Regions from separate parts of the Cupriavidus sp. OV096 genome, predicted to be linked through region 1. Evidence: predicted binding sites of a transcription regulator. Region 1 holds the regulator's gene; the other holds the start of a gene.

The links. Region 1 encodes HrcA, which represses chaperone genes, less so after heat shock. Its sites were predicted from a motif close to TTAGCACTCNNNNNNNNNGAGTGCTAA; they were not measured.
Region 2: the regulator HrcA is predicted to act here: its motif matches at 10,451-10,477, upstream of groES (co-chaperone GroES).

The regions. Positions count from the first base shown of each region.
Region 1 is NZ_FOWM01000003.1:197,425-212,719, reverse strand. It holds gene grpE (nucleotide exchange factor GrpE) at 1-229, opposite strand, end outside; gene BM115_RS27265 (hypothetical protein) at 511-675, shown strand; gene BM115_RS08255 (RNA-binding S4 domain-containing protein) at 680-1,075, opposite strand; gene hemH (ferrochelatase) at 1,095-2,210, opposite strand; gene hrcA (heat-inducible transcriptional repressor HrcA) at 2,274-3,323, opposite strand; gene BM115_RS08240 (NAD kinase) at 3,425-4,357, shown strand; gene recN (DNA repair protein RecN) at 4,386-6,176, shown strand; gene BM115_RS08230 (hypothetical protein) at 6,243-6,683, shown strand; gene mprA (MprA protease, GlyGly-CTERM protein-sorting domain-containing form) at 6,762-8,396, shown strand; gene rrtA (rhombosortase) at 8,393-8,974, opposite strand; gene glnE (bifunctional [glutamate--ammonia ligase]-adenylyl-L-tyrosine phosphorylase/[glutamate--ammonia-ligase] adenylyltransferase) at 9,012-11,978, opposite strand; gene BM115_RS08210 (YhdP family protein) at 12,088-15,295, shown strand, end outside.
Region 2 is NZ_FOWM01000010.1:113,193-128,487, reverse strand. It holds gene BM115_RS20355 (type II and III secretion system protein family protein) at 1-750, shown strand, start outside; gene BM115_RS20350 (hypothetical protein) at 777-1,088, shown strand; gene BM115_RS20345 (AAA family ATPase) at 1,128-2,321, shown strand; gene BM115_RS20340 (CpaF family protein) at 2,355-3,770, shown strand; gene BM115_RS20335 (type II secretion system F family protein) at 3,780-4,757, shown strand; gene BM115_RS20330 (type II secretion system F family protein) at 4,810-5,754, shown strand; gene BM115_RS20325 (TadE family protein) at 5,772-6,239, shown strand; gene BM115_RS20320 (TadG family pilus assembly protein) at 6,267-7,316, shown strand; gene BM115_RS20315 (metallophosphoesterase) at 7,492-8,280, shown strand; gene groL (chaperonin GroEL) at 8,388-10,031, opposite strand; gene groES (co-chaperone GroES) at 10,069-10,359, opposite strand; gene BM115_RS20300 (DUF1653 domain-containing protein) at 10,617-11,450, shown strand; gene BM115_RS20295 (winged helix-turn-helix domain-containing protein) at 11,447-11,731, opposite strand; gene BM115_RS20290 (autotransporter family protein) at 11,842-14,778, opposite strand.

The sequences.
Region 1 (15,295 bases):
CGTCCTGCGACCGGCGGCGGATGTTCTCGCCCTCTGCCGTGGCGCGCAGGAACAGCTCGTAGTTTTCCTTGGCCTTGGCCTCCAGGTCGGCCACCTGTTGCGTGAGGCGGGCCACGTCATCGCCGGCCGGGGCGTCCGTGCCAGGCTGCTGGGCGCGCAGGGCATCGTCCGCCGCCTGCGGCGTGCTCGAAGCTGAAGATGGCGTCTGGGTCTGGTTCTGTTCTTCCATGTCGATCCGTATCAAATCTAAAACTCGGCCCGCCTGGCGCAGGCCGTCGGGTGGGTCGGGATGCCAAACCGGCAAGTCTAGCCGCAGTTGGCGCCACTCCCCGTTTTTTCAAGTGTGAAGGGGGCGAGACGCCGAAATACGCGGTTACAAAGCCGTGATTGATGCAATCTGGTGTTCATTGCTTTGCTGCAACGCAATGACTAAGATCTATCAATGAAAAATGACAAAAATAACGGGAGCACGCTGTGAATCATTTTGGTGCATCCTTCGGAAGGTTCGCCATGCACAAGCTGCCTGTTGTTACCGTGTGCCTACTCGCCGCGCTGTCGGTGATGACACTCTTCATCTGCGCCTCCGGCGCGTTCACGCCGCGTGAAACCGAGTATGGCAGCGGCAAGGCGGTGTTCAAGCACTACATCGTTCCGTACTTCCCGTACAACCGCTGAATCCCTAATTTCTGAAATCGTCGATCCGGCGCCGGTCGCGCTTGGTCGGGCGGCCCTGTAGCTGCGCCGTCGGCTCAGGCTGCATGCGCCGCCGTTCCGCCTCTTCCTGACGCCGGGCCTGGCTTGCCGGCGTTTCTGCATACAGCGTCTGCGCCACGGGCGCCGACCCGCGCGAGGCGGCCACGCCCTTCACCTCGATCTCCCAACGCTGCTGGTGCGCGTCGATCATCACGGCGTCGCCGGGCTTCACTTCGCGTGAATTCTTGACCGGCTGGCCGTTGACCTCCACCCGGCCCCGCTCCACGGCCTCGGCCGCCAGCGAGCGCGTCTTGAAGAACCGGGCGCACCACAGCCATTTGTCGATGCGTTGCCGGGCACCCGCCTCGAAGTCCACATCCATCGTCTAACTCCTTGATTCCTTACGCCGCGGCACCGCGGGTCTGCGCCCGCGAGCGCCGCGCTTCCAACTCGTGCGGATGCGGCTGGCGCAATGGCCAACCTTGCAGATGCTGCAGCGCGATCTCGGCCAGCCCGGCAATCCAGTAGTCCGCATCATTCAGGCAGGGAATGAAATGGAATTCCTGGCCGCCCGCCACGCGGAATTCGGACTGCCCTTCCATGGCGATTTCCTCGAGCGTCTCGATGCAATCGGCCGGGAAGCCGGGGCAGAACACGTCCACGCGATGCGTGCCGACCTTGCCGAGTTCGGTCAGCGTCGGCGCGGTATAGGGCTGGAGCCATTCCGCCTTGCCGAAACGCGACTGAAACGTCACTTGATACTGACCCGCTTGCAGGCCGAGCGCCTCCCCCAGCATCCGCCCGGTCTTCAGGCATTCGCAATGGTAGGGGTCCCCCAGATCCAACAATCGGCGCGGCAGGCCGTGGAAGGACAGGATCAGCTTGTCGCCCCGGGCAAAGTCCGGCATGCCGTGCTGCGCCCAATAACCGCTCACCTGCTGCTGCAGGGCCGAAATATAGGCCGGATGATCGTGAAAGTGCTTTATCAGTCTCAATTCCGGCTGATTTCGCCAGCCGGCGAGCACGCGAAAGACCTCGTCGAACGCGGTGGCCGTGGTCGTCCCGGAAAACTGCGGATAGAGTGGCAATAACAGCACTTGTTCCGTACCCTGCCGGCGCAGGGCCTCCATAACCGAAGCAATCGACGGATTGCCGTAGCGCATGGCGCAGGCCACGGTCACGTCGTGGCCGAGCCGGTGCATGTGCTGCTGGAGCGCGTGGGCCTGACGCTCGGTGTGCACCAGCAGCGGCGAGCCGGTCATGTGCGCCTCGCGCAGCCAGATCGATTCGTACTTCATGGCCGAAGCGCGCGAGCGGAACGGCAGGATCAGCCCGTGCAGGATCGGCAGCCAGGCCAGACGCGGGATCTCGACCACACGGGGGTCGGACAGGAACGCCTTCAAATACTGCCCCACCGCCTTGGGCGTGGGCGAATCCGGCGTGCCCAGGTTGATAAGCAGGATGGCCGTGCGGGGCGCCTGGCCATGCTGGTAAGCCGGTTCTGCCGAGAACGTCATAGGGTTTCCGGAAATGGCGGGCGCCACGCACGCGCTGTCACGTGGCGTGCCCGCAAGCTGCCATCAGTTCTGGGAGAGCGCGCTCGAGAGCAGCCGCGCGGTGATGTCGACGATCGGGATGACCCGTTCATAGGCCATCCGCGTCGGGCCGATCACGCCGAGCGTGCCGACGATCTGCCCATCGACACCATAGGGCGCGGTAATGACGGCCATGTCTTCGAGCGGCACGAGCTGGCTTTCGCCGCCGATGAAGATCTGCACGCCCTGCGCGTGGCTCGAGACATCGAGCAGCTGCAGCAGGTTGGTCTTGTGTTCGAAGACATCGAACAGCCGGCGCAGCTTGTCCATGCTGGACGACAGGTCTTCCACCTCGAGCAGCTTGCGCTCGCCGGAGATGAACACCTGGTCGTCATCCTCGGCCATGGCGCTGCTGCCCGCCTCCACGGCGGCCTGCATCAGCGCTGACATATCGCGGCGGATGTCCTGCAATTCCACGCGCAGATGGCTGCGCACTGCATCGAAACTCATGCCGGCGTAGTGGGAATTGAAGAAATTGGCCGCCTCGATCAGCTGGGCGGGGGTGTACGGCAGTTCGGTCTGGATGATGCGGTTCTGGACGTCGCCCTCGGGGCTGACGATGATCAGCAGGATGCGCTTCTCCGACAGGCGCATGAACTCCACCTGGCGGAACGACTGGCCCCGGCGCGGCGTCATGATCACGCCGGCAAAGCGGGAGAGGTTCGACAGCGTATGCGCGGCGGCCGTGATCATCCGCTGCGGCCCCAGCTGCTGTCCGCCCAGCTGGCCCTGGATCTGGCCGGTCAGCGCGGCCAGTTCGGCGGTCATCTCGATGGTGCCGCCCTCCAGCGGGCGCGCCGTGAGCATCGAATCGACGAACAGCCGGTATCCGCGCGGCGTGGGAATCCGGCCGGCCGACGTATGCGGGCTGGCGATGAACCCCATTTCCTCGAGGTCGGACATCACATTGCGGATGGTCGCCGGCGAGAGATCGAGACCCGAGTACTTGGACAGGGTGCGCGAGCCCACGGGCTGGCCTTCGGCGATGTAGCGCTCGATCAGGGTCTTGAGAAGCGTTTTCGAACGTTCGTCCATAGTGCCCCGATTTTAAACAACTTTCCCCGGTTCGGGCGGGCTTCGCACCGGTGCGTGCCCGCCTACTGACAATGGTCACGGCGGTATGGTCTAATCCCGGCATGTCTGCCCCCCAGAACCCAGCCATCGCCCCCGCCGCCGCGCCCCGCGCCGCGTTCCAGACCGTTGCCCTGGTCGGCCGGTACGCGACCGCCGGCATCGAGGGCCCGCTCGAGGAACTGGCCGCCGTCATCTCGCGCAACGGCCAGGACGTGGTGTTCGAGCGCGAAACCGCGCAGGCGACCGGCCTCTCCGGCTACCCCGTCTTCTCGGCCGACGAGATCGGGCGCGAGGCCGACGTGGCCGTGGTGCTCGGCGGCGACGGCACGCTGCTGGGCCTGGCCCGCCAGCTGGCCGGGCTCAATGTGCCGCTGATCGGCGTGAACCATGGCCGGCTGGGCTTCATGACCGACATCCCGCTCGAAGACGTGACGCGCGCCCTGCCCGAGATGCTGGCCGGCCGCTACGAGGCCGAGACCCGCATGCTGCTGGAATCCCGCGTGATCCGTGACGACGGCGTGATCTTCTCCGCGCTGGCGTTCAACGACGTGGTGGTCAACCGCTCGGGCATTTCCGGCATGGTCGAGCTGGCGGTCTCGGTGGACGGCTATTTCATGTACAACCAGCGTTCGGACGGCCTGATCGTCTCCACGCCCACCGGTTCCACCGCCTACGCGCTGGCCGCCGGCGGACCGATCCTGCATCCTACGCTGTCTGGGCTGGTACTGGTGCCAATTGCTCCGCACGCGCTGTCCAATCGCCCGATCGTGCTGCCGCACGACGCCGAAGTGACGATCGAGGTGGCCACCGCGCGCGACGCGAGCGCCAATTTCGACATGCAGTCTCTGACCTCGCTGCTGCAGGGCGACCGGATCGTCGTGCGCCGCTCCAGCAAGACCGTGACCCTGTTGCATCCTGTGGGCTACAACTACTACGCCACGCTGCGCAAGAAGCTGCACTGGCACGAATACCCGACCGAGGACAACCGGCTCTGAGCCGGCCCCCACTCCCCCCAAGGCCACGATGCTCCGCAGCCTGTCCATCCGCGATTTCGTCATCGTCGATACGCTCGACCTCGACTTCACCACCGGCTTCACCGTCTTCACCGGCGAGACCGGCGCCGGCAAGTCCATCCTGATCGATGCACTGGCCCTGGTGCTCGGCGAACGCGCCGACGCCGGCGTGGTGCGCGAAGGCAGCACCCGCGCAAGCATCAGCGCCACCTTCGGCACGCACGCGGCGCTGGACGCCTGGCTGGCCGAGCGCGAACTGTCCGGCGACGAAACCGGCCTGGACGGCGAAGGCACCGTGCTGCTGCGCCGCACCGTCGATGCGGGCGGGCGCAGCAAGGCGTTCATCAACGGCACGGCGGCCACGCTGACCCAGTTGCGCGAGGTGGGCGACCAGCTTGTCGACATCCACGGCCAGCACGCCCATCAGCTACTGCTCCGCCCGGACGCCCAGCGCCACCTGTTCGACGCCCACGCAGGCCTGACCGAACAGGCCGGCGCGGTGGCGGAGGCGTGGCGGGCCTGGCGCGCCTGCGTGCGCCAGCGCGAAGCCGTGGAGTCGCAATCGCGCGAAATGCAGCTCGAACGCGAGCGCCTGGAATGGCAGGTTGGCGAACTCGACAAGCTGGCGCCGCAGGCGGGCGAGTGGGAAGAGATCCAGGGCGAATACAACCGCCTCTCGCACGCGGCCGGCCTGATCGACGGCAGCCGCGCCGCGCTGGACGCGTTGTCCGAGGCCGATGGCGCCGTGCTGTCCGTGCTCAACAGCGTGGTGCACCGCATCCAGCAACTGGCCGATGTCGATCCCGCGCTACGCGACGTGCTCGCCGCGCTGGAACCGGCGCAGGTGCAGGTCGAGGAAGCCGCGCATTCGCTGACGCGCTACGTCGACCGGCTCGAACTCGATCCGGAACGCCTGCAGGCCGTGGAAGCGCGCATGCAGGCACTGCACACGGCGGCGCGCAAGTATCGCCTGCCGCCGGAGCAACTGCCGGACGAACTACTGGCCCGCCGCCAGCAACTCGACGACCTGCAGTCCGCGCAAGACCTCAACAAGGTGCTGGCCCGCGAGGCCGCCGCGCGCGCCGCCTACCTGACGCTGGCGCGGCACCTGTCCGCCGCACGCAAGACCGCCGCCAAGGCGCTGTCCGGCGCCGTCACGGACGCCATGCAGGGCTTGTCGATGGCCGGCGGCACCTTCGTGGTGGCGCTGAACCCGCTCGACGAGGCCGAAGGCCAGAGCCACGGGCTGGAGCAGGTGGAATTCCTCGTCGCCGGCCATGCCGGCGTGACGGCGCGCCCGCTGGCCAAGGTGGCGTCCGGCGGCGAACTGGCGCGGATCAGCCTCGCCATCTCCGTCATCACGAGCGAAGCCGCGCCCACGCCCACGCTGATCTTCGACGAGGTGGATACCGGCATCGGCGGCGCCGTGGCCGAGGTGGTGGGCCGGCGCCTGCAGGAACTGGGCCGCGCGCGGCAGGTGCTCTGCGTGACCCACCTGCCGCAGGTGGCGGCGCAGGCTGGCACGCACCTGCTGGTCAGCAAGGAGACGGCCGACGCCACGAAGGCCCGGGCCGCCGTCACGCGGTCCAGGATCCGCGTGCTCGACACCGAGGGCCGTGTCAACGAGACCGCGCGCATGCTGGGCGGGGCCACGGTCACCGCCACGACGACGCAACACGCGCAGGAGATGCTGGCGCAAGGGGCACGCGCTGCGGAACTGGCCGCGAGTCCTGCGGCCAACCAGGCCAGCACCACCCCGCGCGAAGGGGGCTCGCGCCGCCCGCGCCGGGCTGCTGGCTAAAGCCGCACCGTCGCCACGTCCGCATCCCGCTATATATATAGATACAGATTTCAGGAGCTTCGCCCCATGACCGCTGGTCAGTCCCCGCAACACCCCCGCCGCAAGGTCCTGGCGATGGCGCTGGCCGCCGCTGCTTCGCTGGCATCGCTGGGCGCCGTCTCGGGCTGCGCGTCGGAGTCGAAATCGTTCGCCCCGCCGCGCGGCAGCATCACCGACGACCGCGCCATCGGCGACATCCTCGTCAAGTTCACGCCACCCGAGGTGATGGTGTCCGAGGATGCCGGCAAGCTGCTGGCGACGATCGAGGGCCCGGTGCGGTACGTGGTGAAGCGGCCGATGTCCGGTGGCGTGTGGCTGGTCACCGCCATCACGGCCGCGCCCGACATCACGCTCGAGCAGGCCGTGACCACGCTCCAGGCCGCGCCGCGCGTGGAATCGGCCACGTCGGACCGCACGCTCAAGCCGCATCGCACCATGCCGACTTCCCGGGACATGCCCGCACAATAAGGCGCCCGTTTTCCTGTAGGTTGTAGCTCAGCAGTTCAGCAGTTCGCATCGCACTACCAACGCCCCCAGGAGTCGTAGATGCCACACCACACGCTGAAGCGCGGCCGTCGCGCCGCCCAAGGGCTGTCCGCCGCACTGCTGGCGGTAGCCGCCTGCTGGAGCCTGCCGGCGACCGCGCAGGGCGCCGCCGGAGCGCGGGCCGCGCCGGTCTACACGGGCAACTACATCGTGCGCTGGCGGGACGGCAGCCAGCCCGCCACCTCCACCCAGATGTCCACCCAGATGCGCAACGTGGAGGCCAACACGGGCCTGGCGCTCGGCGTGAAGCGGTCGATGGCGGGCACGCTGCAACTGATGAGCGTGACCGACACCAAGGGCGACAACCCCGAAACGGTGGCGAAGCGACTGCGCCAGGACCCGCGCATCGCCGATGCGGTGCCCGACCGCTGGCTGCGCCTGCACGACTCCATTCCCAACGACCCCGAATTCGCCAGCGCCCAGACCTATATGGCCCTGCCGAGCCAGGTCGTGGGCGCCGCCAACCTCACACGCGCCTGGGACCGCTCGCGCGGCAACGCCAGCATCGTGGTGGCCGTGGTCGACACCGGCTACCTGCCCCACCCGGACCTGATCGACCGGCTCGTGCCTGGCTACGACTTCATCAGCACCACCGCCGTCTCCAATGACGGCGATGGCCGCGACAGCGATCCGATCGATCCGGGCGATTTCGTGCCGGCCGGCCAGACGTGTCAGGACGGCAGCGGACAGGCCAACAGCACGTGGCACGGCACGCGCGTGGCCAGCGTGCTGGGCGCGCTGACCAACAACGGCGTGGGCATCGCCGGCGTGGACTGGGCCGCGCGGATCCAGCCGGTGCGCGTCTCGGGCCGCTGCGGCGCGCTGTTGTCCGATACGGTCGATGGCATGCGCTGGGCCGGCGGGCTCGCCGTGCCCGGCGTGCCGGCCAATCCGACGCCCGCCAAGGTCGTCAATATCAGCCTGGGCGGCGGCAGCTGCTCGTCCATCGAACAGCAGGCCGTCAACGACCTGAACGCCGCCGGCGTAGTGGTCGTGGCCGCAGCCGGCAATTCGGCCGGTGCCGTGGAAGCCCCCGCCGACTGCACCGGCGTCATCGCCGTCACCGCTCACGCGAACGATGGCGAGAACGCCAGCTTCGCCAACGTCGGCCCGCAGGTCGCCCTGAGCGCCCCGGGCGGCGGCTGCGGCAACTCGCGCGTGGTCATGGTCGGCAACACACCCACCTGCTCCACGCCCGGCGGCTCGTCGCTGATCCGCACGCTGAGCAATTCCGGCACGACCACCGCCGGCAACTTCGTCATCAGCAACTCGGCCGGCACCAGCTTCGCCGCGCCGATGGTCTCCGGCGTGGTATCGATGATGTTCGCGGTCAACGGCGCGCTGACGCCAGCCCAGGTCACCGCTGGCCTGAAAAGCTCCGCGCGCGCCCATCCCGCCAATACCTACTGCACGGCCAGTGCCAACGTCGGCAAATGCGGCGCAGGATTGCTGGACGCCGACGGCGCGCTGGTGGCCGCCGCGAACCCGGCCGCCACGGCAACCCCCGCCCCCGCGCCGGTGGCCTCGGATAGCGGAGGCGGGGGTGGTGGCGGTGGGGCCATCGCGCCCTGGAGCGCGGTGGTGTTGCTGGGAATTGGGGTGGTGGGATTTGGGATGCGGCGGCGGGTTCGCTAGCGCCCCGCGTCATTCCCGCGCCGCGTGCGCCACCATTCCTGCAGGACCCAGCACGCCAGCCCGGCGATTGCGCCGGCTGCGTGGGCCGCGCGGACGATGCTGAAGCCCCAGGAGGGGTCGAAGACGAGAGCGGCGAGCCAGGACTGCTCGGTCCAGACTTTGCCGATCACCACCAGGCAGGTGATGACGCCGATCACGCGCGAGACGCCTGGGGCTTGCAGCAGGCGCAGGCCGGTCCAGAGGGCCAGGCCGTGGAGCGCGCCGGAGAGCCCGCCGTACCAGCCGACCGAGGGGATTCTTAGCAAGGCCACCTGCACGGCCAGCCCGCTGATGACCAGCACGGCCAGCATCTCGCGGATGCGGGTGGCGCGGCCGGCCAGCAGCAGCAAGCCTGCGGCCGCGGCCAAGTCGACCAGATAGTGGCGCCAGTCCAGATGGACCCACATTGCCGTGGCCAGGCGCCACCACTGGCCGTCCAGCCGCACGGCATCGCGCAGGTACAGCCCGTGGGCGTGCAGCCAGGGGACGAAGGTGAACAGCGCGGCCACCCCGGCCACACCGGCGATGGTCGCCAGCATGGCCGGCCAGCCGTGGTCGGGCTGGGGCGGGGCCGAACTACTCACCGAAGACTGCGCTCCACAGGGCTCGCACCTGCGTGGCCTGCTCCGCCACGGACGCCGGCGGCACGCGCGCCTGGTCCTGGCCATCGAGCCGCAGCTTGTGCTGGCGTGCGCGGAATAGCCGGTAGGCATCGCCCACGGCCACAGCGACGGTCTTGTCGATCAAACCCAACTCGCCGGCCATGCGCAGCAGCGCGATATTGCCCTTGTTCCCGGTCAGCGACGGATGCGCGCCACTGTGCAGCAGCACGAGGTACTGCACCGTGAATTCGATGTCGACCATGCCGCCCCGGTCGTGCTTGAGGTCGAACAGCGGCATGGGGTTGGGATGGCCCTCGGCCACCTTGGCACGCATCTGCACGATTTCGTCGCGCAGCGCGGCGGCGTCGCGCGGCTGGCGCAGCACCTCTTCGCGCAGTGCTTCGAAGCGCGCGCCGATCTCGCTGTCGCCGGCGCACCAGCGCGCCCGCGTGAGCGCCTGATGCTCCCAGACCCAGGCCGTGTTGTCGCCCTCGCGCAGTTGGTAGCGCCGGAACGCGTCGAAGCTCGTCACGAGCAGCCCCGCCGCGCCGTTGGGCCGCAGCCGCATGTCCACGTCGAACAGCATCCCGGCCGCCGTGTGACTCGTGAGCCACGTGATCAGGCGGCGAGCGTAGGCTGCGTAGACGTCAGGCGCGCGCTCGTGGTCATCGTCATAAAGAAAGATGATGTCGAGGTCGGACGCATAGCCCAGCTCCTTCCCACCCAGCCGCCCGTAGGCGATGACCGCGAAGCGCGGTGTCTCGGTGTGGCGCGTGGCCAACTGGGCCCAGACCGCCCCGAGCGTGACTTCGAGCATCGCATCGGCCAGATCGGAGAGACGGTCGGCCACCTGCTCCACCGTTAGCAGGCCGTGCAGGTCCTGCAGCAGGATCCGGAAGGTCTCGGCATGGTGCTCGCGACGCAGGATGTCCATCTGCATCTCGACCTGCCCGTGCGCCACCTGCAGGCGCTCGGCCACGCGGGCACGGAAGGCGGGCCAGTCCGGCGCGCTCGCCAGGGCCTCGCTATCGAGCAGTTCGTCCAGAAGTTGCGGATGGCGCGTCAGGTAGGCCGCCGCCCAGCGCGAAGCATGCAGCGTCTGGGCGACGCGATCCATCGCCTGCGGGTACTCGGACAGCAGCGAAAGATACGAGGCTCGCCGACTGATCGCATCGAGAAAATCGAGGAAACGGGCGATGGTGCAGTCGGCATCGTCCTGCTTGTTGGCGAGGTCGAGCGCGCGGTTGACCAGTTGGTCGAAGCGCGCCCGGCTCGACTCGGACAACGCGCGGTAGCGCACCGAGGTGGCGATGGCGCGCAGGCGGTCGTAGAGGCCGGTGCAGTCGCTGAAGCCGGCCGCCTGGAGCCGCTGGCATGGCGAGGACTCGGGATCGGTCTCGTCCGGACCGTCCTGCGTGGGCCGCGAGCCCTGCCCTTCCCGCACGATCTCGGGCCAGAGCGCCTCGCACTGCGGCGCGTCCGGGTCGCTGAACGGATCGGCGAAAGTGGCTTCGAACTGCTGCGCCACGGGCGCCATCAGCCCATCCATCTGGGCGACCAGCGCAGGCCAGTCCTCGTAGCCCATCATCCGCGCCACGGCCAGCTGTTCATCCTCGCTGGTCGGCAGGTGGTGGGTCTGGGCGTCGTCGCGGTATTGCAGGCGGTGTTCCAGCTGGCGCAGGAAGCGGTAGGCATCGGCCAACTGCTCGGCCTGCCCCGCCGGGAGGAGGTTGCGGGCCACGGCGACGTCGAGGACTTCGAGCGTCGGCCGCACGCGCAGCGCGGGGTCCTGGCCGCCGCGGATCAACTGGAACACCTGCGCCATGAACTCGATCTCGCGGATGCCGCCGCGCCCGAGCTTGATATTGAACGAGCGCTGGTTCACGCCGTGGCCGGCCAGCCCGCCGCTGCGCTTGGCCGCTTCCGCACGGATCTGGGCGTGCAGCGCGCGGATGGCGGCGATCACGCCATAGTCGAGGTAGCGCCGGAACACGAACGGCGTGGTCAGCCGGCCCAGCAGCGCGGCGGTGCGCGTGGCGTGCGGCGTGTCCAGCGCGGACACCACGCGGCCCTTGATCCACGCGTAGCGCTCCCACTCGCGGCCCTGCACGACGAGGTATTCCTCGAGCATGCCCAGGCTGCACACCAGCGGGCCGGCATCGCCATTGGGCCGCAGCCGCATGTCCACGCGGAACACGTAGCCGTCGGCGGTCACCTCGGACAGCAGGTTGATCAGGCGCCGCCCCACTCGGATGAAATATTCGTGGTTCGAGAGGCTGCGCGCCCCGCCCTGGGTATCGCCATCCTCGTCATAAAGAAAGATCAGGTCGATATCTGACGAGACGTTGAGTTCGCGCCCGCCCAGCTTGCCCATGCCCACCACCACCAGTTCCTGCACCTCGCCGCTCTGGGCGCCGGTGGGCCGGCCGTAGGTGGCGGCCAGGTCGTCGCCGAGCACGCGCAGGCCGAACTGGATGCCGAGTTCGGCGAGGTCGGTCATCGCCCCCGTGATCTCGCCGAGCGGGGCCAGCCCGCGCAGGTCGCGCTCGATTACCACGCACATGACTTCGGCCCGCAGCCGGCGCAGCGCCTGGGCGGCGGCGGCTTCGGCATCGGCGGACGGGGCGTGGAGCGCCTGCAGCCGCGACTCCATCCACGCACGCGTCAGGGGCGCCCGGGCGGCATCGGCCACCACGGCGGCCAGTTCGGGGCGCGCCTGGAGCACGCGGCGGGCGTAATGGGAGGCCTGCCCCGAGTACAATACGTCGCCCTCGCCGGCGGCATTGGAATCCGTGGCGGGTAACTCCCTGGCCATCACCGTGGCATAGGCCCCTTCGACCATGTTGCCGATGGGTCCAGGCGGCGCATCCGGCGCCTCGGTGGGAAGGGGGTGAGCCGGGGCGGCGCCCGCGGCGGAACTCGTCGGATCAGGGACAGTCATTCCAGTAACTTTGCAATGCGGGCAGGCGCCGTGGCGATACGCGGTGGCGCAACAACGCACCCTTATCGACCACTTTGGAGAGCGGCTAGTATTGTCGGATAATCTGCGCATGTCCAGACGCCCCGCCGCCCCTGCCGCGCCCGCCGACGGTTCAACGTCCGCCAGCGCCGCTGCCGAGGCGTCCGCCGCCACCGCCGGGCAGTCTTCCCAGGCTTCTCAATCCTCCTCCGCACCCGCGCCCAGCGTGGCGTCCGGCGTGGGTGCGCGGCTGCGTGCGGCCGCCCGTAGCGGCTGGCGCGCGCTGTGTGCCGGCGTCGTGCATCCGGTCTGGCCCCGGCTCTGGCGAATGTTGGTGCGCATCGTGCTGGCGCTGGCCGCACTCGCCGTGGTGGCGGTGCTGCTGATCCGCTTCGTGCTGTGGCCGCAGGCCCATACTGCGCGCCAGTGGCTGGAGCAGCAAGGCTCGGCGGCATTGACCGCCCAATTGACCATCGGCGAACTGGATACATTCTGGGACGGTTGGCATCCGGCGTTCCGCGCGCGCAACGTGCGCGCCGTGGACAGCCAGCAGCGCGTGCTGCTCTCCGCCGGCACCCTCGACGGCAAGCTCTCCTGGCATTCCGTGCCGGCGCTGACCCTGCAGTTCGCCAGCCTGATGGCCGAGCGCACCGATGTGCTCGTGCGCCGCACGCCCGAGGGCCGCCTGCTGGTGGCCGGCGTGCCGATCGAGGCGCACCCGTCCACGACCAATGACGATCCGCTCCTGAACTGGCTGCTGGCCCAGGGCCATATCGAGCTGATGAGCGGCAACCTGCGCTGGCTCGACGAAAAGGCCCGCCTGCCGCAGCTGGACGTGGCCGACATCCATTTCACCGCGCACCGCAACGGCGCCCAGCACACGGTCCGGCTGGAGGCACGCAGCGCCTCGCTGGCGCCCCAGCCACTGGTCTTCCAGGCCGCGCTGCGTCACGACTACCTGCGCGCCACCGGCGACTGGCGCCACTGGACCGGCCAGGCCAACTGGGACTTCAGCCAGATGCAGCTGCCGGTGGTGCAGCGCTACCTCGCCATCTTCGACCACGTGGACAGCGGCGTCTTCAGCACGTCCGGGTCGGTCGATTTCCGCGAAGGCCACCTGATCGGCAGCCAGATGCGGATGCGCGCCACGGGCGTGGACCTGCAGCTGGCCGGCGCCGCCGAGCCGCTGAAGCTGGCCAACGCGCAGGCGCTGCTGCTGCACAAGGGCGACCGTGCCGGCAACCACCAGTTGACCATCGACACCCTGCTCTGGCAGCCCGAGCCGCTGGCCGGGCCGCCTTCGAGCGCCGATACGTCCTGGCGCGAAGGCATGCGCAAGGTCACCGTGAACTGGACCCGCGACAACCAGGGCGAACTGCGCAAGTTCGCGCTCAAGGCGCCCACGTTCGACCTGAACACGGTGCGCGCGCTCGCCACCTCCCTGCCGCTGGACACCGCGCTGCTACGCCAACTGCGCGCGCTCCAGCCGGCCGGCCATATCGACAACCTCGACGTGGCTTGGTCGCGCGACCGCGCCGGGATGCTGTCACGCGCCCCGGGGGCATCCCACTACGCCGTGCAGGGCACGCTGCGCAAGGTTTCGGTGAACAGCCAGCCGGCCGTGCCGGCCATGGCTGCCGATGGCCTGCCCCGCGCCGGCACGCCCGGCTTCGCCCAGATTTCGGGCAATTTCAGTTTCGATGACCGCCAGGGCACCGCGCGCGTGGACAGCACCGATGCCGCGCTGATGTTCCCGGGCGTGTTCGAGGAGCCGCGCATCCCGTTCGACGAACTGCGCGGCGAGATCCGCTGGACGCAGGAGTCCGGCAAGCTCGCGGTGCACACGGATGGCGTGCGCTTTGCCAACGCCGACACGGCCGGCACGGTGCGCGGCGGCTGGCACGCCGGCGGCGACGGCCATGGCGGCATCGCCGATATTTCGGGCGAACTGGACCGCGCCCTGGCCAACCGCATCGTCCGCTACCTGCCGCTGACGCTGCCCAGCACGCGCCATTACCTGGGCGGCGCGCTGGTCGGCGGTGAGGCCACCGGCGCCAAGTTCCTGATCAAGGGCGACCTGGCCCACTTCCCGTTCCATCCCCCGTTCCAGAAGGCGGGCGACTTCCGCGCCGAGATTCCGGTGCAGAACGTGAGCTACCAGGTGGCCCCACACGAGACCGGGCCGAACGTGAATGGTGGCGTGACCGGCAACAGTAATGGCAACGGCCACGGCAAGACCAACGGCAACGGAAATAGCAATGCCAACGCCGGCACGGCCTGGCCCGACTTCACCGACATCCAGGGCAATGTGATGTTCGAGCGCGGCAGCCTGACCTTCCTGGCCAAGCGCGCGGCAGTGCGCGGCGTGCCGGGCGTGGTGCTGCAGAACGTCAACGGCCGCATCGACGATCTGAGCGACCACGGCCACCTGATGATCGATGGCATGGCCAACGGGCCGGTGCAGAGCTTCCTGCGCTTCATCGCCAATACCCCGGTCAAGGGCTGGACCGGAAACGTGACGGAAAACTCACACGCACCCGGTCAGGGCGACCTGAAGCTGAAACTCGACCTGCCGCTGCATCACGCAGCCGGCACCAAGGTCGACGGCCAGTTCCGCTTCCCCGGCAACGATGTGACGCTGTTCCCGGAACTGCCCACGCTCTACGGCGCGACCGGCGTGGTGGCCTTCAACGAGCACGGCTTCCGGCTCGATAACGTGCGCGGCCGCTTCCTTGGCGGCGAGACGCGGATCGGGGGCGGCACCCAGTCCGACGGCACCACGCGCGTGACCGTGGGCGGCACCGCCACGGCGGCCGGCCTGCGCGACGCGCTGGCCGCGGCGGGCAGCAGCGCGGGCACGCATATGGAAGGCGCCACCGCCTACAACGCCGAGATCGGCATCCGCGACAAGCATCTCCAGATCCAGGTGGGCTCCAGCCTCGTCGGCATGGCGCTGAACCTGCCGGCGCCGCTGGTCAAGACGGCTGCGCAGGAAATGCCGCTGCGTTTCGACCTGCGTCCCGCCACGGCGGCGGCCCGCGCCGGGCAGGACGATCTGACCGTGCAACTGGGCAACGCGGTGGCGGCGCGCTATGTCCTGCGGCGCGGCGCCGAGGGCCTGGAGGTCATCTCGGGCGGCATCGGCGTGGGCCAGCCGGCGCCTCAGCCGGCGACCGGCGTCACGGCCGCACTGACCGCCGAGCGGTTCGACGTCGATGCCTGGCGCAACGCGCTGGGCGGCACGGCGCCATCGCCGGCCGCGCCGGGCCGCGACAACCCGAACAACGTCGATCGCAACT
Region 2 (15,295 bases), on a different contig from region 1:
AAGTTCGCGCTCGATGCGCAGAAGGGTGACGGGCTGGTCAAGATCCTGGCCGAGCCGAACCTGATGGCGATCAGCGGGCAGGAGGCGAGCTTCCTGGCCGGCGGCAAGGTGTTCATCCCGGTGCCGCAGAGCTTTGGCGGCACGGGCACCACCATCATCCTGCAGGAGGAAACCTTCGGTGTCGGGCTGAAGTTCACGCCGACGGTGATGGAGAACGGCCGCATCAACCTCAAGGTGGCGCCCGAAGTGTCCGAACTCTCGCCGACCGGGGTAGCGCTGACCGCGCCGAACGTGTCGGGCACGTCGATCCTGCCGCTGATCAACACGCGGCGGGCCTCCACCACGCTGCAGGTCTACGACGGTCAGAGCTTCGCCATCGGCGGACTGATCAAGAACAACATCACGGGCAGCCTCAAGGCGCTGCCGGGCGTGGGTGAACTGCCGGTGGTGGGCACGCTGATGCGCAGCACCAACTTCCAGCAGGACCGCACCGAGCTGGTGTTCGTGGTCACGCCGCGCCTGGTGAAGCCGCTGCCGGCCAACTACCCGCTGCCGACCGACACCTTCGGGCCGACCACCCCGGGCGAGGTCTACCTGAACGGCAACATGGAAGGCCACCCCGCCCGCCCGGCCCCGGCCGCGATGCCCGCCCCGGCTGCGGCCCCTGCTGCGGCCCCGATGACGGCCCCTTCCGCCGCGCCCACCACCAGCGTGCCCGCCCCCACCGCCGCAGGCGCCGCCGGCGAATAAGCGCAGACCCGAACCAGGAGCACATCATGACGACCAACTTCCTCCGCCCCGCCGCGCTCGCCGCCCTGCTCGGCACCGTCGCGGGTCTCTCGGGCTGCATGGCCACCACGCCGATGTATGACAAGCAATTCGGCGATTCGGTGCGCACGCTGCGGGCGATGCAGATCCTGAACCCCGATGCCTCGAACAACACCGACCCCGTGACGGGCATCGACGGCCGCGCCGCCACGGCGGCGATGGACCGCTACGGCACCCAGTTCCGCACGCCGCAGTCCGACGCCAACGCCTTCACGATCGGCGTGGGCGCCTCCGGCGGTCTCAACAATATGGGACGGTAGGCCACGCGGCCGCCGCACGCTGTCTCCAGGAGAGAAGCCATGGCAAAGATCGCCGTTGTATCCGCCGACGATGCGCACCTGCACTACGTGGCGGGCCTGATCGCCCAGAGCGCCAACCACGTGGTACAGCGTGTGCGGGCCACGCCGGCCGCCGCGCTGGCCGACCCCGCGCTCACGCTCGGCACCGACCTGCTGATCGTGGACGCGCCCGAGGTCGGCGCGGACGACATCGTCCAGCTGCGCCGCATCACCACCGAGCATCCGGAAACACTGTGCATGCTGTTGACGGCGCGCCCGTCCGCCGACCTGTTGATGCGAGCCATGCGCGCAGGCGTGCAGGGCGTGCTGCCGTGGCCACCCGAGGCCCAGGAGTTCCGCGACGAGCTCCAGCGCTGCACCAGCCACGCACTCAGCAACGGTCGGGCCGAAGGCCAGGTGCTGGCGTTCGCGGCCTGCAAGGGCGGCAGCGGCACCACCTTCGTGGCGGCCAACTTCGCCCACGTGGTGGCTACCCGGCACAAGAAGCGCGTGCTGCTGGTGGACCTGAGCCAGCAGTACGGCGACGCCGCCTTCCTGATGACCGACCAGACCCCGCCCGCCACGCTGTCCGACGTCTGCCGCCAGGTGGACCGGCTCGACGCCGCGCTGCTGGAAGCCTGCGTGACCCACGTCTGCCCCGGCTTCGACGTGGTGCCCGCCGCCGGCGACCCGATCAAGGCAGGCGAGATCAAGGCCGCGCACCTGGAACGCATCATGGCCGTGGCGCGCCAGCAGTACGACGCGGTGGTCTTCGACATCGGCCAGGACATCAACCCCGCCACCCTCGTGGTGCTGGACCACAGCAACCTGATCTACGCGGTGATGCGCCGCAGCCTGGCCCACCTGCGTGCGGGCCGCCGGTTGTTCGACCTCTGCCAGTCGCTGAGCTACCACACCGACCGCGTGCGCCTGGTGCTCAACGGCGACGACCGGCACGCCAGCATCGCCCAGCGCACGCTGGAAGACGCCTTCGGCGTGCGCGTGAGCCATGTGCTGCCGCACGATGCCAGCCCGGTCCGGGACGCGAGCGAGCAGGGCGTGCCGGTGACGCAACTGGCACCGAACAGCGCCATCGCCCGCGCGCTGGCCGACATGGCCCGGCAGCTCTACCCCGACACCCAGCCGCGCCGCGACAACCTGTTGCGCAAGCTGTTCGGCCAGAACAATCAGGTCCATGCCCCGGCGCGCGCCTGACCGGCACCGCCACGGCGACACCAGGAGTCCGAGATGTCACTGCGAGAACAACTCTTCCGCCAGGCCGGCGAAGCCCTGCCCGAGCGCGTGGCGCGCGCCAACGGCGCCGCCGTCCATGGTGTCAACGGCAGTAGCCACGCCCCCAGCGGCACGGCCGGCTCGGGCGCGGTGACGCCCGCCTACCAGCAACTGGCGCTGGAGATCCACCAGACATTGGTCGATCGTGTGGAACTCAGCCGCCTCCAGCACATGCCGCCCGAACAGGTCCGGCGCGAGCTGGCGCAGCTGGTGGAGCGGATCATCGAGGAAGGCAACCATCCGGTGAACGAGTCGGAGCGGCGCCGCCTGGTCTCGGACGTCCAGGACGAGATGCTCGGCTACGGGCCGCTTGAGCCGCTGCTGGCCGACCCCACCATCTCCGACATCCTCGTCAACACCGCGCGCCACGTCTACGTGGAGCGGCGCGGCAAGCTCGAGCTGACCGACGTGACCTTCCTCGACGACGCCCACCTGCTGCGCGTGATCGACAAGATGGTGTCGCGCATGGGTCGCCGCATCGACGAATCGAGCCCGATGGTCGACGCGCGCCTGCCGGACGGCTCGCGCATCAACGCCATCATCCCGCCCTCGGCCATCGACGGCCCGCTGCTCTCGATTCGCCGGTTCTCTGTGAACCCGTTGCAGGTCAAGGACCTGATCGGCCTGAGCACGCTGACCGACGAGATGGCCCAGCTGCTCGACGCCATGGTGCGCGCCAAGCTCAACATCCTGATCTCGGGCGGCACCGGCAGCGGCAAGACCACGCTGCTGAACATCCTCTCAGGCTTCATTCCGGCCGACGAGCGCGTGGTGACGATCGAGGACGCGGCGGAACTCCAGCTGCGCCAGCAGCACGTGCTGCGCCTGGAGACGCGCCCTGCCAATATCGAGGGCCGTGGCGAGATCACCCAGCGCGCGCTGGTCAAGAACGCGCTGCGGATGCGGCCGGACCGGATCATCCTGGGCGAAGTGCGCGGCGCCGAGGCGCTGGACATGCTCCACGCGATGAACACCGGCCACGAGGGCTCGCTGGCCACCATCCACGCCAACACGCCGCGCGATGCACTGACGCGGCTCGAGAACATGATCAGCATGGCCGGCCTGGCGCTGCCCACGCGCACCATGCGCCAGCAGGTCACCTCGGCGCTGTCGGTGGTGGTGCAGGTCTCGCGCCTCACCGACGGGCGCCGCAAGCTCGTCAGCGTGCAGGAGATCACCGGCATGGAGGGCGAGGTCGTCAACATGCAGGAGATCTTCACCTTCCGCCGCCAGGGCGTGGAGCGCGACGGCCGCATCCGCGGGCACTTCTGCGCCACGGGCGTGCGGCCAAAGTTCTGCGAGCGGCTCCAGGCCTTCGGCATCCATCTGCCGGAGTCGCTGTTCGACCCCGCCGTGCAGCACGAAGTCTAGGAGCGCGCCATGAATCCGATGATGATCGCCTTCGCGCTGTCGGTGTTCCTGGCCATCGTGCTGGGCGGGGTCGGCGCCTACCTGTGGTGGAACACCTATCACAGCCAGCACGCGCGGCGCTTCAGCCATCGCGTGGAGGCGGCGCTGCTCAACAGCGCCGGCCACGGGCAGGACGCCGGCATCCTCAAGCAGCGCGTGATGAGCCAGTCGCCGGCCCTGGCCCGGCTGCTGCGGCGCCTGCCGCGCATGCAGGCGCTGGATCACCTCATGCTGCAATCGGGCATGAATATGTCCGTGGGACGCTTCCTGGCCCTCACGCTGGCCGCGCCCAGCCTCGCCGGCATGGTGCTGACGACGCTGAACGCGCCGTGGTATGCCGTGCTGCTGATGGCCGGCGCGGCCAGCACGCTGCCGCTGCTGTACGTGCTGCGCAAGCGGGCCCGGCGGCTCGCGACGCTGGAAGCGCAGCTGCCCGAGGCCGCCGACTTGATCAGCCGCGCGCTGCGCGCCGGCCACTCGCTGCCCAGCGCGCTGGACATGGCCGGCCACGAGCTGCCGGCGCCCATCGGCACCGAACTGGGACTGGTATTCAGCGAGATCAACTACGGCATTCCGCTGCACGACGCGCTGGCCGGCCTGACCGACCGGGTACCGATCGAAGACCTGCGCTACCTGGTCATCGCGGTACTGATCCAGCGCGAGTCCGGCGGCAACCTGGCCGAGATCCTCGACAACGTGGCCGGCCTGATCCGCAAGCGGCTGCAACTGCTGGACAAGGTGCGCGTGCTGTCGGCCGAGGGCCGGCTCGGTGGCTGGATCCTGACGCTGCTGCCGGTGGTGGTCGGGGGCATTGTGTTCCAGATCAATCCCGAGATGATGGCCACGCTGTGGACCGACCCGACCGGCCTCCAGATGCTCTGGTACGCCGTCGCCATGACCTGCGTGGGCATCCTGTGGATGCGCCAGATCGTACGGATCCACGTCTAGGGCGGGCATTCAGGCACCCCAATTACCGAGGCGGGAAGATTCCCGGACAACCATGCCAACCACAACCATCCTCCTGTTGGGCGTCACTTTCGCCATCGTCTTCGGCGCGGTCTGGGTCGCGATGATCGTGATGCGCCCGAACCCCGTGGCACGCCGGCTCGGCCAGATCGAGCGCGAGGCGCCCGGCGGCGCGCCGATCCCCGACGGCCGCCGCGAATGGATGCGCCGGATGGAGCGGCTGGCCCGGCCGCTGGCGCAGCTCTCGCTGCCGAAGGAGGGCTGGGAGAACTCCGCGCTGCGCACGCGCTTCATCCATGCCGGATGGCGCTCGGCCGAGGCGATTCCGCTCTACTTCGGCATCAAGACCGTGCTCGCGTTCGGCCTGCCGATGGCGCTCTGGGTAGCGCTGGTCGGCGAGGTGGAAGCCGCGCGGCAGCAGGAATTCATGACGGGACTGTTCGCGATGGCGGTGGCGGGCTTCTACCTGCCCAACTTCGCGCTGCGCTGGAAGGTGGGCCGCCGCCAGCGCGACATCTTCGAGGCCTTCCCGGACAGCCTGGACCTGATCATGGTCTGCGTGGAAGCCGGCCTGAGCCTGGATGCCGCGATCCTGCGCGTGGTGGCGGAGATGCGCACCGCCCGCCCCGCCATGGCCGAGGAATACGAATTGCTGACGCTGGAGCTGCGCGCCGGCCTGCCGCGCGACAAGGCGCTGCGCAACCTGTCGGCACGTACCGGCGTGGAGGATGTGAGCATGCTGGTGGCGATGCTGATCCAGGCGGACCGCTTCGGCACCAGCGTGGCGGATTCGCTGCGCGTGCATTCGGACATGCTGCGCACCAAGCGCCACTCGCTGGCCGAGGAACGCGCGGCCAAGATCGGCACCAAGATCCTGTTCCCGCTGATCTTCTGCATCTTCCCGTCGCTGTTTGTGGTGCTGCTCGGGCCGGCCGCCATCCAGGTGGTCACCGCCCTGCGCAGCGTGACCAACAACTGACCCCGCCGGAGCCCGCCATGCGTCGACCCGCCCTTCGTCCCCCTCGCCCCCTTCCCCCCCGGCACCGCCAGCCGGGCGGCCCGCGCCACGCCGGCGCCGCCGCCGTGGAATTCGCGCTGATCTTTCCGCTGCTGCTGTTCATCGTGTTCGGCGTGATCGAGTTCGGCACCGCGCTTTATGACAAGTCCGTGGTCACCAACGCCAGCCGCGAGGCGGCCCGCGCCGGCGTGGTGCTGAAGTCCCCGGCGATGACCAACACCCAGATCAAGCAGGTGGCGCTCAACTACTGCACCAACAAGCTGGTCACCTATGGCGCCGCCGCCACCTGCACCTTCCCGCTGACCGTCTCGCCGTGCGCGTCGACCGGGACCGCGCTGACCGTGCAGGTGTCGTACACGTTCAACGGCCTGCTGCTCGGCCCGCTGATCCGGCCCTTCACCGGGCCGCTGACGATCAACGCGCTCACCACCATGCTATGCGAGTAGCCCAAATCTAGAGACAGGAGGTGTGCCATGCGCCAGGAAACCCTGCGGCAGGACCCGCCAGCCCGACTGACCCGTCGGCACCGCCAGCGCGGCGCCATCGGCATCATGATGCCGTTCATGCTGATCTCGGTGCTGTCAGTGGGCGCGCTGGCGGTGGATGTCGCCCATCTGGCCATCGTACGCAACGAGTTGCAGAACGCCGCCGATGCCGCCGCGCTGGCCGGGGCGGCCGGGCTGTTCCCGGCCAATCCCAAGCCCGCCTGGACCGCGGGCGTCACCAAGGGCACGAACGCCATCAGCCTGAACAAGGCCGCCGGCGTCACGCTGACCAGCGGCACGGTGCAGGCCGGCTACTGGAACCTGACCGGCACGCCGGCCGGGCTCCAGCCGCAGGACATCACGCCGACGTCCAATGACGTGCCCGCAGTGCAGGTGACCATCAGCCGGGGGGCGGGCAGCAACGGCGGGCCCGTGCCGACCCTGCTGGCGCAGGTCTTCGATGGCGCCGCGGCAAGCACCACCGCCACCGCGGTGGCGGTGATCGCAGCGCCGGGCATCATCGGCAACGGCGGGCTGTTCCCGGTGGCCCTGAGCCAGTGCCTGTACAACAACTTCTGGGACAGCGCCACCAACCAGCCCAAGCTCGATCCGGCGACCAAGAAGCCCTACCTGTTCCGCATCGGGTCCGCCTACCACTACGGGCCGTGCGAATCGGGCCAGTGGACTACGTTCAAGTCCACCGACAACAGCGCCACCGCCACACGCGACCTGCTCCAGAGCGGCAACCCGTCGCCGGTGGCCATCGGCGACAAGATCTGGATGCAGGACGGTACCAAGACCTCGAACTACAACTATGTGGGGGTCAACCAGGACTACCTGCTGCCGGTCACCTCGTCGCTCAACCCGGGCTCGCTCGGCCCGATCACCGCATTCGCGGCGTTCCATATCACCGCCTCGGTGGGCGGCAGCGGCAAGTACATCGAGGGCTACTTCATCCCCAACTTCAAGGTCACGAACAGCGGCGGCGGCGTCGGGCCGTACTACGGCGGCTACGTCCCCCCGCGCCTGGCCCACTAGCCAGGAAAGGAGCCAGTGGCACGGCCGGGCCTCCGGGCACGGCCAGCCCCTCGCGCTGCCCCCCATGAGCAGCGCCGAGGCCCCCCTGGCTCCTCTTTTGCAGCCTGGTCTTGACCAGGCTGTCTTTTTTTTGAAGAATCGATCGCACACCAACATGGCGAGTCCGGGAGCCCCCATGAAGTTGCGCATCCTCAGCGACATCCACCTGGAGCACAACCAGACCGACGCGATCCCCGCGTGCGCGGCGGACCTCGTGATCCTGGCCGGCGACATCGCCAACGGCCGCGACGGCATCGACTGGGCCGCCCGCACCTTCGATGTGCCGGTGGTCTACGTGCCCGGCAACCATGAGTACTACGAGAACAACTTCGACACCGTGGACCGCCTGATGGCCGAAGCGGCGGAGGCGGCGCCCAACGTGGCGCTGCTCAACGGCGCCGTGGCCGAGTACGCCGATGGCGACGGCCGCCCGGTGCGCGTGATCGGCACCACCTGGTGGACCGACTACTGCCTCTACGGCACCGACCGCATCGACGACGCCATGCAGGCCTGCGCCCGCGTGGTGGTGGACCACCGGCTGATCGAAACCACCGACGAGGCCGGCCAGCATCGCCCCTACACCCCCGCCGACGCCCTGGCCCGCCACCGCGCCGCCACCGCCTGGCTGACGGACACCCTGGCCGAACCCTTCGACGGCAAGACCGTGGTCGTCACCCACCACGGCCCCGACCTCGGCAGCCTGGACCCCCGCTACGCCCACGACATCGTCTCCGCCGGCTTCCTCTCCCGCCGCCCCGACCTCGTGGCCCAAGCCGACCTCTGGATCCACGGCCACACCCACACCAGCTTCGACTACTGGATCGACCAGTCCCGCGTAGTCTGCAACCCGCGCGGGTATATATCGAGACGAACGGGCAACCCGGAGAACCCGGTGTTTGATTGGGGGCGGGTGGTGGAGATCTAGACCCCCGCCCCCTCCGCCCCCAAACAAAAACCCCCGCGAGCTTGCGCCCGCGGGGGTTTTTGTCAGACGTCGACGAGACCCGAAGGCCTCGTCTGGTCCGGCGTGATTTACATCATGCCGTCCATGCCGCCCATGCCGCCCATGCCGCCCGGCATGGCCGGAGCCGACTCTTCCTTCGGCGATTCAGCCACGGCGCAGTCCGTGGTCAGCATCAGCGAAGCAACCGAAGCGGCGTTTTGCAGCGCGGTGCGGGTCACCTTGGTCGGGTCCAGCACGCCCATTTGCACCAGGTCGCCGTACTCGCCCGAGGCAGCGTTGTAACCGTAGTTACCGTTGCCTTCGATCACCTTGGCCACCACGACCGAAGCCTCTTCACCAGCGTTCAGCACGATCTGGCGCAGCGGTTCTTCCATGGCGCGCAGCACGATCTTGATACCGGCGTTCTGGTCGGCGTTCTCGCCTTGCAGACCCGAGATCGCAGCGCGGGCGCGCAGCAGGGCCACACCACCGCCGGGGACGATGCCTTCTTCCACGGCAGCGCGGGTGGCGTGCAGCGCGTCTTCCACGCGTGCCTTCTTTTCCTTCATTTCGACTTCGGTGGCAGCGCCAACCTTGATCACGGCAACACCGCCGGCCAGCTTGGCCACGCGCTCTTGCAGCTTTTCACGGTCGTAGTCCGAAGTGGCTTCTTCGATCTGGGCGCGGATCTGCTTCACACGGCCTTCGATGGCCGAGCCGTCGCCGGCGCCGTCGATGATGATCGTGTTTTCCTTGCCGATCTCGATGCGCTTGGCTTGGCCCAGGTCGTTCAGGGTCGCCTTTTCCAGCGTCAGGCCGATTTCCTCGGCGATCACGGTACCGCCGGTCAGGATGGCGATGTCTTCCAGCATGGCCTTGCGGCGGTCGCCGAAGCCCGGGGCCTTCACGGCAGCGGTCTTCAGGATGCCACGGATGTTGTTCACCACCAGCGTTGCCAGGGCTTCGCCCTCGACGTCTTCGGCGATGATCAGCAGCGGACGGCCAGCCTTGGCCACTTGCTCCAGCACCGGCAGCAGGTCACGGATGTTCGACACCTTCTTGTCGAACAGCAGGACGAACGGGCTGTCCAGGGCAACAACCTGCTTTTCCGGGTTGTTGATGAAGTACGGCGACAGGTAGCCGCGGTCGAACTGCATGCCTTCCACGACTTCCAGCTCGTCGGCCAGCGACTTGCCGTCTTCCACGGTGATCACGCCTTCCTTGCCAACCTTGTCCATGGCTTCGGCAATGCGCTCGCCGATCGAGGCGTCGCTGTTGGCCGAGATCGCGCCAACCTGGGCGATTTCCTTGCTGGTGGTGGTGGGCTTGGACAGCTTCTTCAGCTCTTCCACGGCAGCGCCGACAGCCTTGTCGATGCCGCGCTTCAGGTCCATCGGGTTCATGCCGGCGGCAACGAACTTCATGCCTTCGCGGACGATCGACTGGGCCAGCACGGTAGCGGTGGTGGTACCGTCACCGGCGTTGTCGCTGGTCTTGGAAGCCACTTCCTTGACCATCTGCGCGCCCATGTTCTGGAGCTTGTCCTTCAGTTCGATTTCCTTGGCCACGGACACGCCGTCCTTGGTCACGGTCGGGCCGCCGAAGCTGCGCTCCAGCACCACGTTGCGACCCTTCGGGCCCAGGGTCACCTTCACTGCGTTGGCGAGAATGTTCACGCCTTCGACCATCTTGGCACGGGCGGCGTCGCCGAACACTACGTCTTTTGCTGCCATGTTCTGTTTCTCCTGATCTGTACGAGTGACGCGTGGATTACTTGTTGACCACGGCCATGATGTCTTCTTCGCGCATGACCAGCAGTTCCTGGCCATCCACCTTCACGCCTTGGCCGGCATACTTGCCGAACAGCACGCGGTCACCCACCTTGACGTCGAGGGCAATGTTGTTGCCCTTGTCATCCTTCTTGCCGGGGCCGATGGCGAGGACTTCGCCTTGATCGGGCTTCTCGGCAGCATTGTCGGGAATCACGATGCCGGATGCGGTCTTGGTTTCATTGTCCAGACGCTTCACGATCACACGGTCGTGCAGAGGACGCAGGTTCATACGGACTCCTAGGTACAAAAAGTGAGTTTTGATTCACAAATGGCCGTCTGAAGGCGACGGCCAACGGTTTTCGGGTACCGCAAGGGCTCTGTTAGCACTCACCCCCGGGGAGTGCTAATTATAGGGACGAGGGTTGTCGTTTTCAAGACAGGCGCTGAATACGGGGTTTCCCTACGCAAGGGTTTACCCTATGACTTATGATCCGCCGCAACCGTGGAGTCTATATCTTGGCGAATCCCATTCCGAAGTCGATACCGATGCCGAACGACCCGGACCTCGTGCCGGGCATGCCTTACCGCCACTACAAGGGCGGCGCCTACCGTGTGACCGGCCTGGGCCGCTTCGAGGCCGACCTGGCGCCCGTGGTGGTCTACGAGTCCATGCGCGACCGCTCGATCCTGTGGGTGCGCACGGCGGAAGTCTTCACCGAGCCGGTGCGGACCGACGCGGGCGAGATGCCCCGCTTCGCGCCGGACTGGCCGGCCGCGCTGGCCCGCCTGGACTTCCTGCCGCGCCAGACCGTGCTCCAGGCGCTGGCGCTCTATGAGGCGCCCTATCGCCGCTACCACGACCGCACCCATGTGCTCGAGATGTTCGAGGTGGCGCACGCCCGGGGCCTCGCGCTGAACCCGGCGCAGGCGCTGGCGGTGCTGTTTCATGACGCCGTGTACGTGCCCGGCTGCGAGCACAACGAGGCCGCCTCGGCGGCGTTGATCGAAACCATGGTGGATGAGGTGGACGACGACGTGCTGCGCCAGGCCATGCAGATCGTGCTGGACACCCGCGCGCACACGCCGACGGCGCCCGACGCGGCCACGGTGCTCGATCTGGACCTGTACCGGCTGGCGGCCCCCGCCGAGGCGTTCGACGCCTATACGCAAGCCGTGTTCGAGGAGAACCGCGCGCTGCTGGCCCGGCGCACCGGGCTGGCCGGCGCGGCGCTGCACGCGGCCTTCATGGCACGCCGCGTGGGCTTCCTCACTACGCTGGCGCAGCGCGAGCGGCTGTTCCTGACGCCCGCCTTTGCCGATGCCGAGCAAGCCGCGCGCAACAACATCGCCCGGATCGCGGCCGCCCGGCCCCCGGCTTAGTCGAGTCCGCTGCTGTCGAGGTAGCCCAGCGCCTCGCGCACCTCGCGGCGCGCCTTGAGCACATAGCCGACCCGGCGGTCGCGAATGACGAGGACGAGCACCTCGGCCTGCACCATCTCGCTGAAGTGATGGGCCGCGCGATGGAGGGTGAGCCCGGCAAGCTGGGCGAGCTGGTCGGCCGGCAGGCCGTCATCGCCGGCCTCGAGCAAGGCGCGGCAGATGGCCGCGCGCGCGGGCACGGCGAGCAGCGCAAACGTCAGCGCGCTTTCCTGAGTGGCCATGTCCAACCCCGTGTCGTGATGGTTGCGTTCGTTTGTACCGTGCTGACGCGGCAAACGCAAGTCTGCGGTCCGGGTGTTGCGCTGACCCCTCATCCGGCAGGCCGTGCCGGTCACCACGCGTATCGCACGCCCACACGCACCGCGTATTGGTAGTAATCCTGCTGGCCCCATGCGCCGGACACGCTGGTCCAGCCCGACCACGACTTGTTCAGCGCCAGGTTCATGCCCACCTTGGCTTCGAAGCGGTTGCGCGGGTACATCGAACCCAGTTGCACCTGGTTGAAGGCGATGTGGCTCTCGGTGTCCGAGTACCACCAGTTGAGCGTGACATAGGGTTGCAGCTTGCGACCGTCTTCGCGCACGAACGTGCGGTGCGTTCGCACGCCCAGCCGCGTCAGGATGCCGCTCGCACTGGCGCCACGCACGCGGGTGCCGTTCGGCTCGTCGATGTCGCTCTCGTTGTAGTCGACGTAGATCAACTGCGCCTGCGGTTCGACGACCCAGCCGCCGCGCAGCGGCATGGCATAGCCGACCTCGCCAGACACCGCCAGCCCGTTCGCGCTGTACTTCACCGTGGGCAACTGGTCGCCTTCCACGCGGTTGCTGAACCAGCCGTACTGGAACCATGCGTCGGCATAGGCGCCGTGCTTCTTCTCGTCGTCCTGGTACCAGGTGCCGTAGATCCCGAGGCTCCAGCCCTCGACCTTGCCTTTCGCGTGTGCACTGTTGGCTTGCGCCTCGGCATCGCTGCTGGCGTAGCCGTAGCTGCCCATCACGCCCGCATGCAGGCGGCTCGCCACGCCGCCCGCCTGCCACGTCGCCAACTCCGCGCCGCCTTGCAGCAGGAACGAATCGGTGCTGGTCTTGAACACGCCATCCTTGCTACGCCCGCCTTCCCACTTGCCCACCATGCGCAGCCAGCCCGCACCCGGCTTGCCTTGCCCCACGAGGCCCACCCCCTCCGCATACTGCGGCTCGCCGCGGCGATCATGCAGGCTATGCACGAACATCTGGCCCGACAGGCGTTGATTGGCAAGATACGCGCCCACCTCTGGCCGATACAGCGGACGTACCGGCCTGGGCACATCGGGCACAGGGTCCGGCGCCGGGCTCGGAGCGGGGCCCGGCGCGGGGTCGGGCGGCGGCGGAGGCGGGTCCTGCTCGGAGCGCAGGTACCAGGCTTGCGGCGCGGTGCCGTCGATGCTGCCCCGGAACAACCGGTATTCATAAGGGCCGGCCACCGCGCGGCCGTCGATCGAGAACGCACCGGCCTGCGTCGTGCCGCCGTTGATCGTATCGACGAGCTGGATGCCGCTCGCGCTCGTGACCAGCCCCGGCCCCCCCGCATTCGTCACCCGTAGCCTGGACGTGCCGGAGGCGGTCCCGCCGTCGATCACCAGCTTGTCCGATGGCGAGCCATCGCCACCCAGATAGGTGTTGAGCCCGATGACGCCGTCGCCGCTGTACTGGCCGACGGTCAGCGTCTTGAACACCCCGCCCACCGGTGCGGAGAACAGGATCTGGCTTGGGTCGTTGTTGAGCGTCGTGAGCCGCGAGTCGCCGGTGAGGTTCCACGTGCTGTCCCGCAGGACGAGATTCGACGTACTGCCTGCCTCGGTCAGCGCCGCACCGGTCAGCGTGGAGCCGGCGTCAGCATTCAGGTTCAGCGTGCCGCCACCCGTGACGTTGAACAACGCCCCGCTGCCATGCAATGATGACGTTGTCATCGACACGTTCATCGTCCCCCCGTTCATGGCAATGCCAGCGCCCTGCTGGGAGACGAGGGTCGAACCCGCAGCGGTCAGCGTGCCCGCGCCGCCGGCCGCTTCGTATTGCACCGCGTTGGCGCCGGCGCCGCTGGCCGTGACCGTGCTGTCGACCAACGACAGCACACTGTCGCCACGCACACGAACGCCATGCGACCCCGTACCGCTTGTGTTGACGGTGACCCCGGTCGCCGCGAGTGAGGCGCCGCCCACGGACGCGCCTGGAATGATCGCCGCATCCGGATCATTCACGGCACCCACCTGGTCAGGTTCGCCCGAGCCCACCGTGCTGAGGCCCACGGCGTCATTGCCCGTCGTTGTCACGGAACCACCGTTCATGACAAGTCGCGCGGCGTTCCTCGCCGTAGCGCCTTCGCTGCCCACGCCACGCGTGGTCACGGCGACGTTGCCCGCGGTCAGCGTGGTCTGCGTGATGGCAACCAGCCCGATGGCGCCATCACCCGACGTCTCCACCGAACCGCCCGTCATCGTTACGGATGCCGGCGTGCCCGTTCCCGCGCCCGCAGCACGTGCTCCATAGGCGGTGGCGCCAGACGTGCTGATCCGCACGCCATCGGCCACGACCACGCCACCTGCGCCGCCCGCACTGTCGCCGTAGGCCACCAGACCGTCACCGTCAGCGCCCGTCGTCGTCACCGTGCCGCCGCTTACCTGGACACGCCCTGCGGTCAACGCCACGACACCCGCACTGCCAGGGCCCCGCGCTGTCATGCTCGTATTGGTCACTGTGGTCACGCCGCCGGCAATCGCGTTGGCGGCCCGCGCCTGGTTTCCATCGGCTTCAATCGACAGGTCGCGGGCGTTGATCGTCGATTGCACGTCTTGCGCGACAAGCCCCCGCGAAAACCCGCCGGCCGCCAGGACGAAGCCGCCCACCAAGTCGAGCTTCGCGCCAGTATCAGCCACCACCGCGGTGCGCAGCCCGCCCGTGGCAATGACCTCGATGGTCCCTCCCGTGTTGTCGAACGTTCCGGCTGCGCCGCCGCGCACCCATAACCCGGTACCTGCCACGCGTATCAACCCTGCGTTGGTGCCTGCCAGCGTATTGGCGCTGAAGACGACCCCATTCAGGCCAGAAACCTGGCCCGTGGCGCCCTGCGTGAACGTCCCGCCCTGCACGAAGATGACCGTGTCCTGCCCCCCTTGCAACAGTCCGTTGTTGGTCACCGTGCCGGGCGCGCCCATGTGGATGGCACGGTCTCCGCTGGAGATCGTGGCGCCGGCGTGATTGATCACCGTCGCCCCGCTATTCGCGTACAAGCCGCCGAATGGTCCGGCCCCCGTCGTTGCCGAGGTGCTCACCGTGCCGTAATTCTCGAAGCGTGAGCCACCCGGAGTGAGAGCGTCAAGGGAGATCCCGTCATTGGTTCCCGTGATCGTGCCGCGATTGACGAGATTCCAGTTCCGCGTGTTATTCGCATTCAGGCCATCATCCGTGGCTACCGCGATAACGGTACCGGCGGGCGCCTCAAAGTTCGTCGCCGCAGGATCGAGCGTCTGCAAACGGACCGTGGAGGTCGAGGATGGAACGGTGACGACTTGCGCATGAAGCAGTGAATATGGCGCCGCCAGCGTTGCCGCAGCGAGCTTCGCTTTGAAGGTTTTCATATGCGCCCTCTCTAGAAACATCCTTGTCAGAGTCTGCGTGGACTGCGCCATCACGCGGCATCGACGTGAAAGTACAACCATCCTAGGCGCTGAAAGAGGTACGTCAAATGATGATGTTTTACATCGCCACAACACATCCTCGGGGGATGTGCGAGTGACTGCGCGCGAC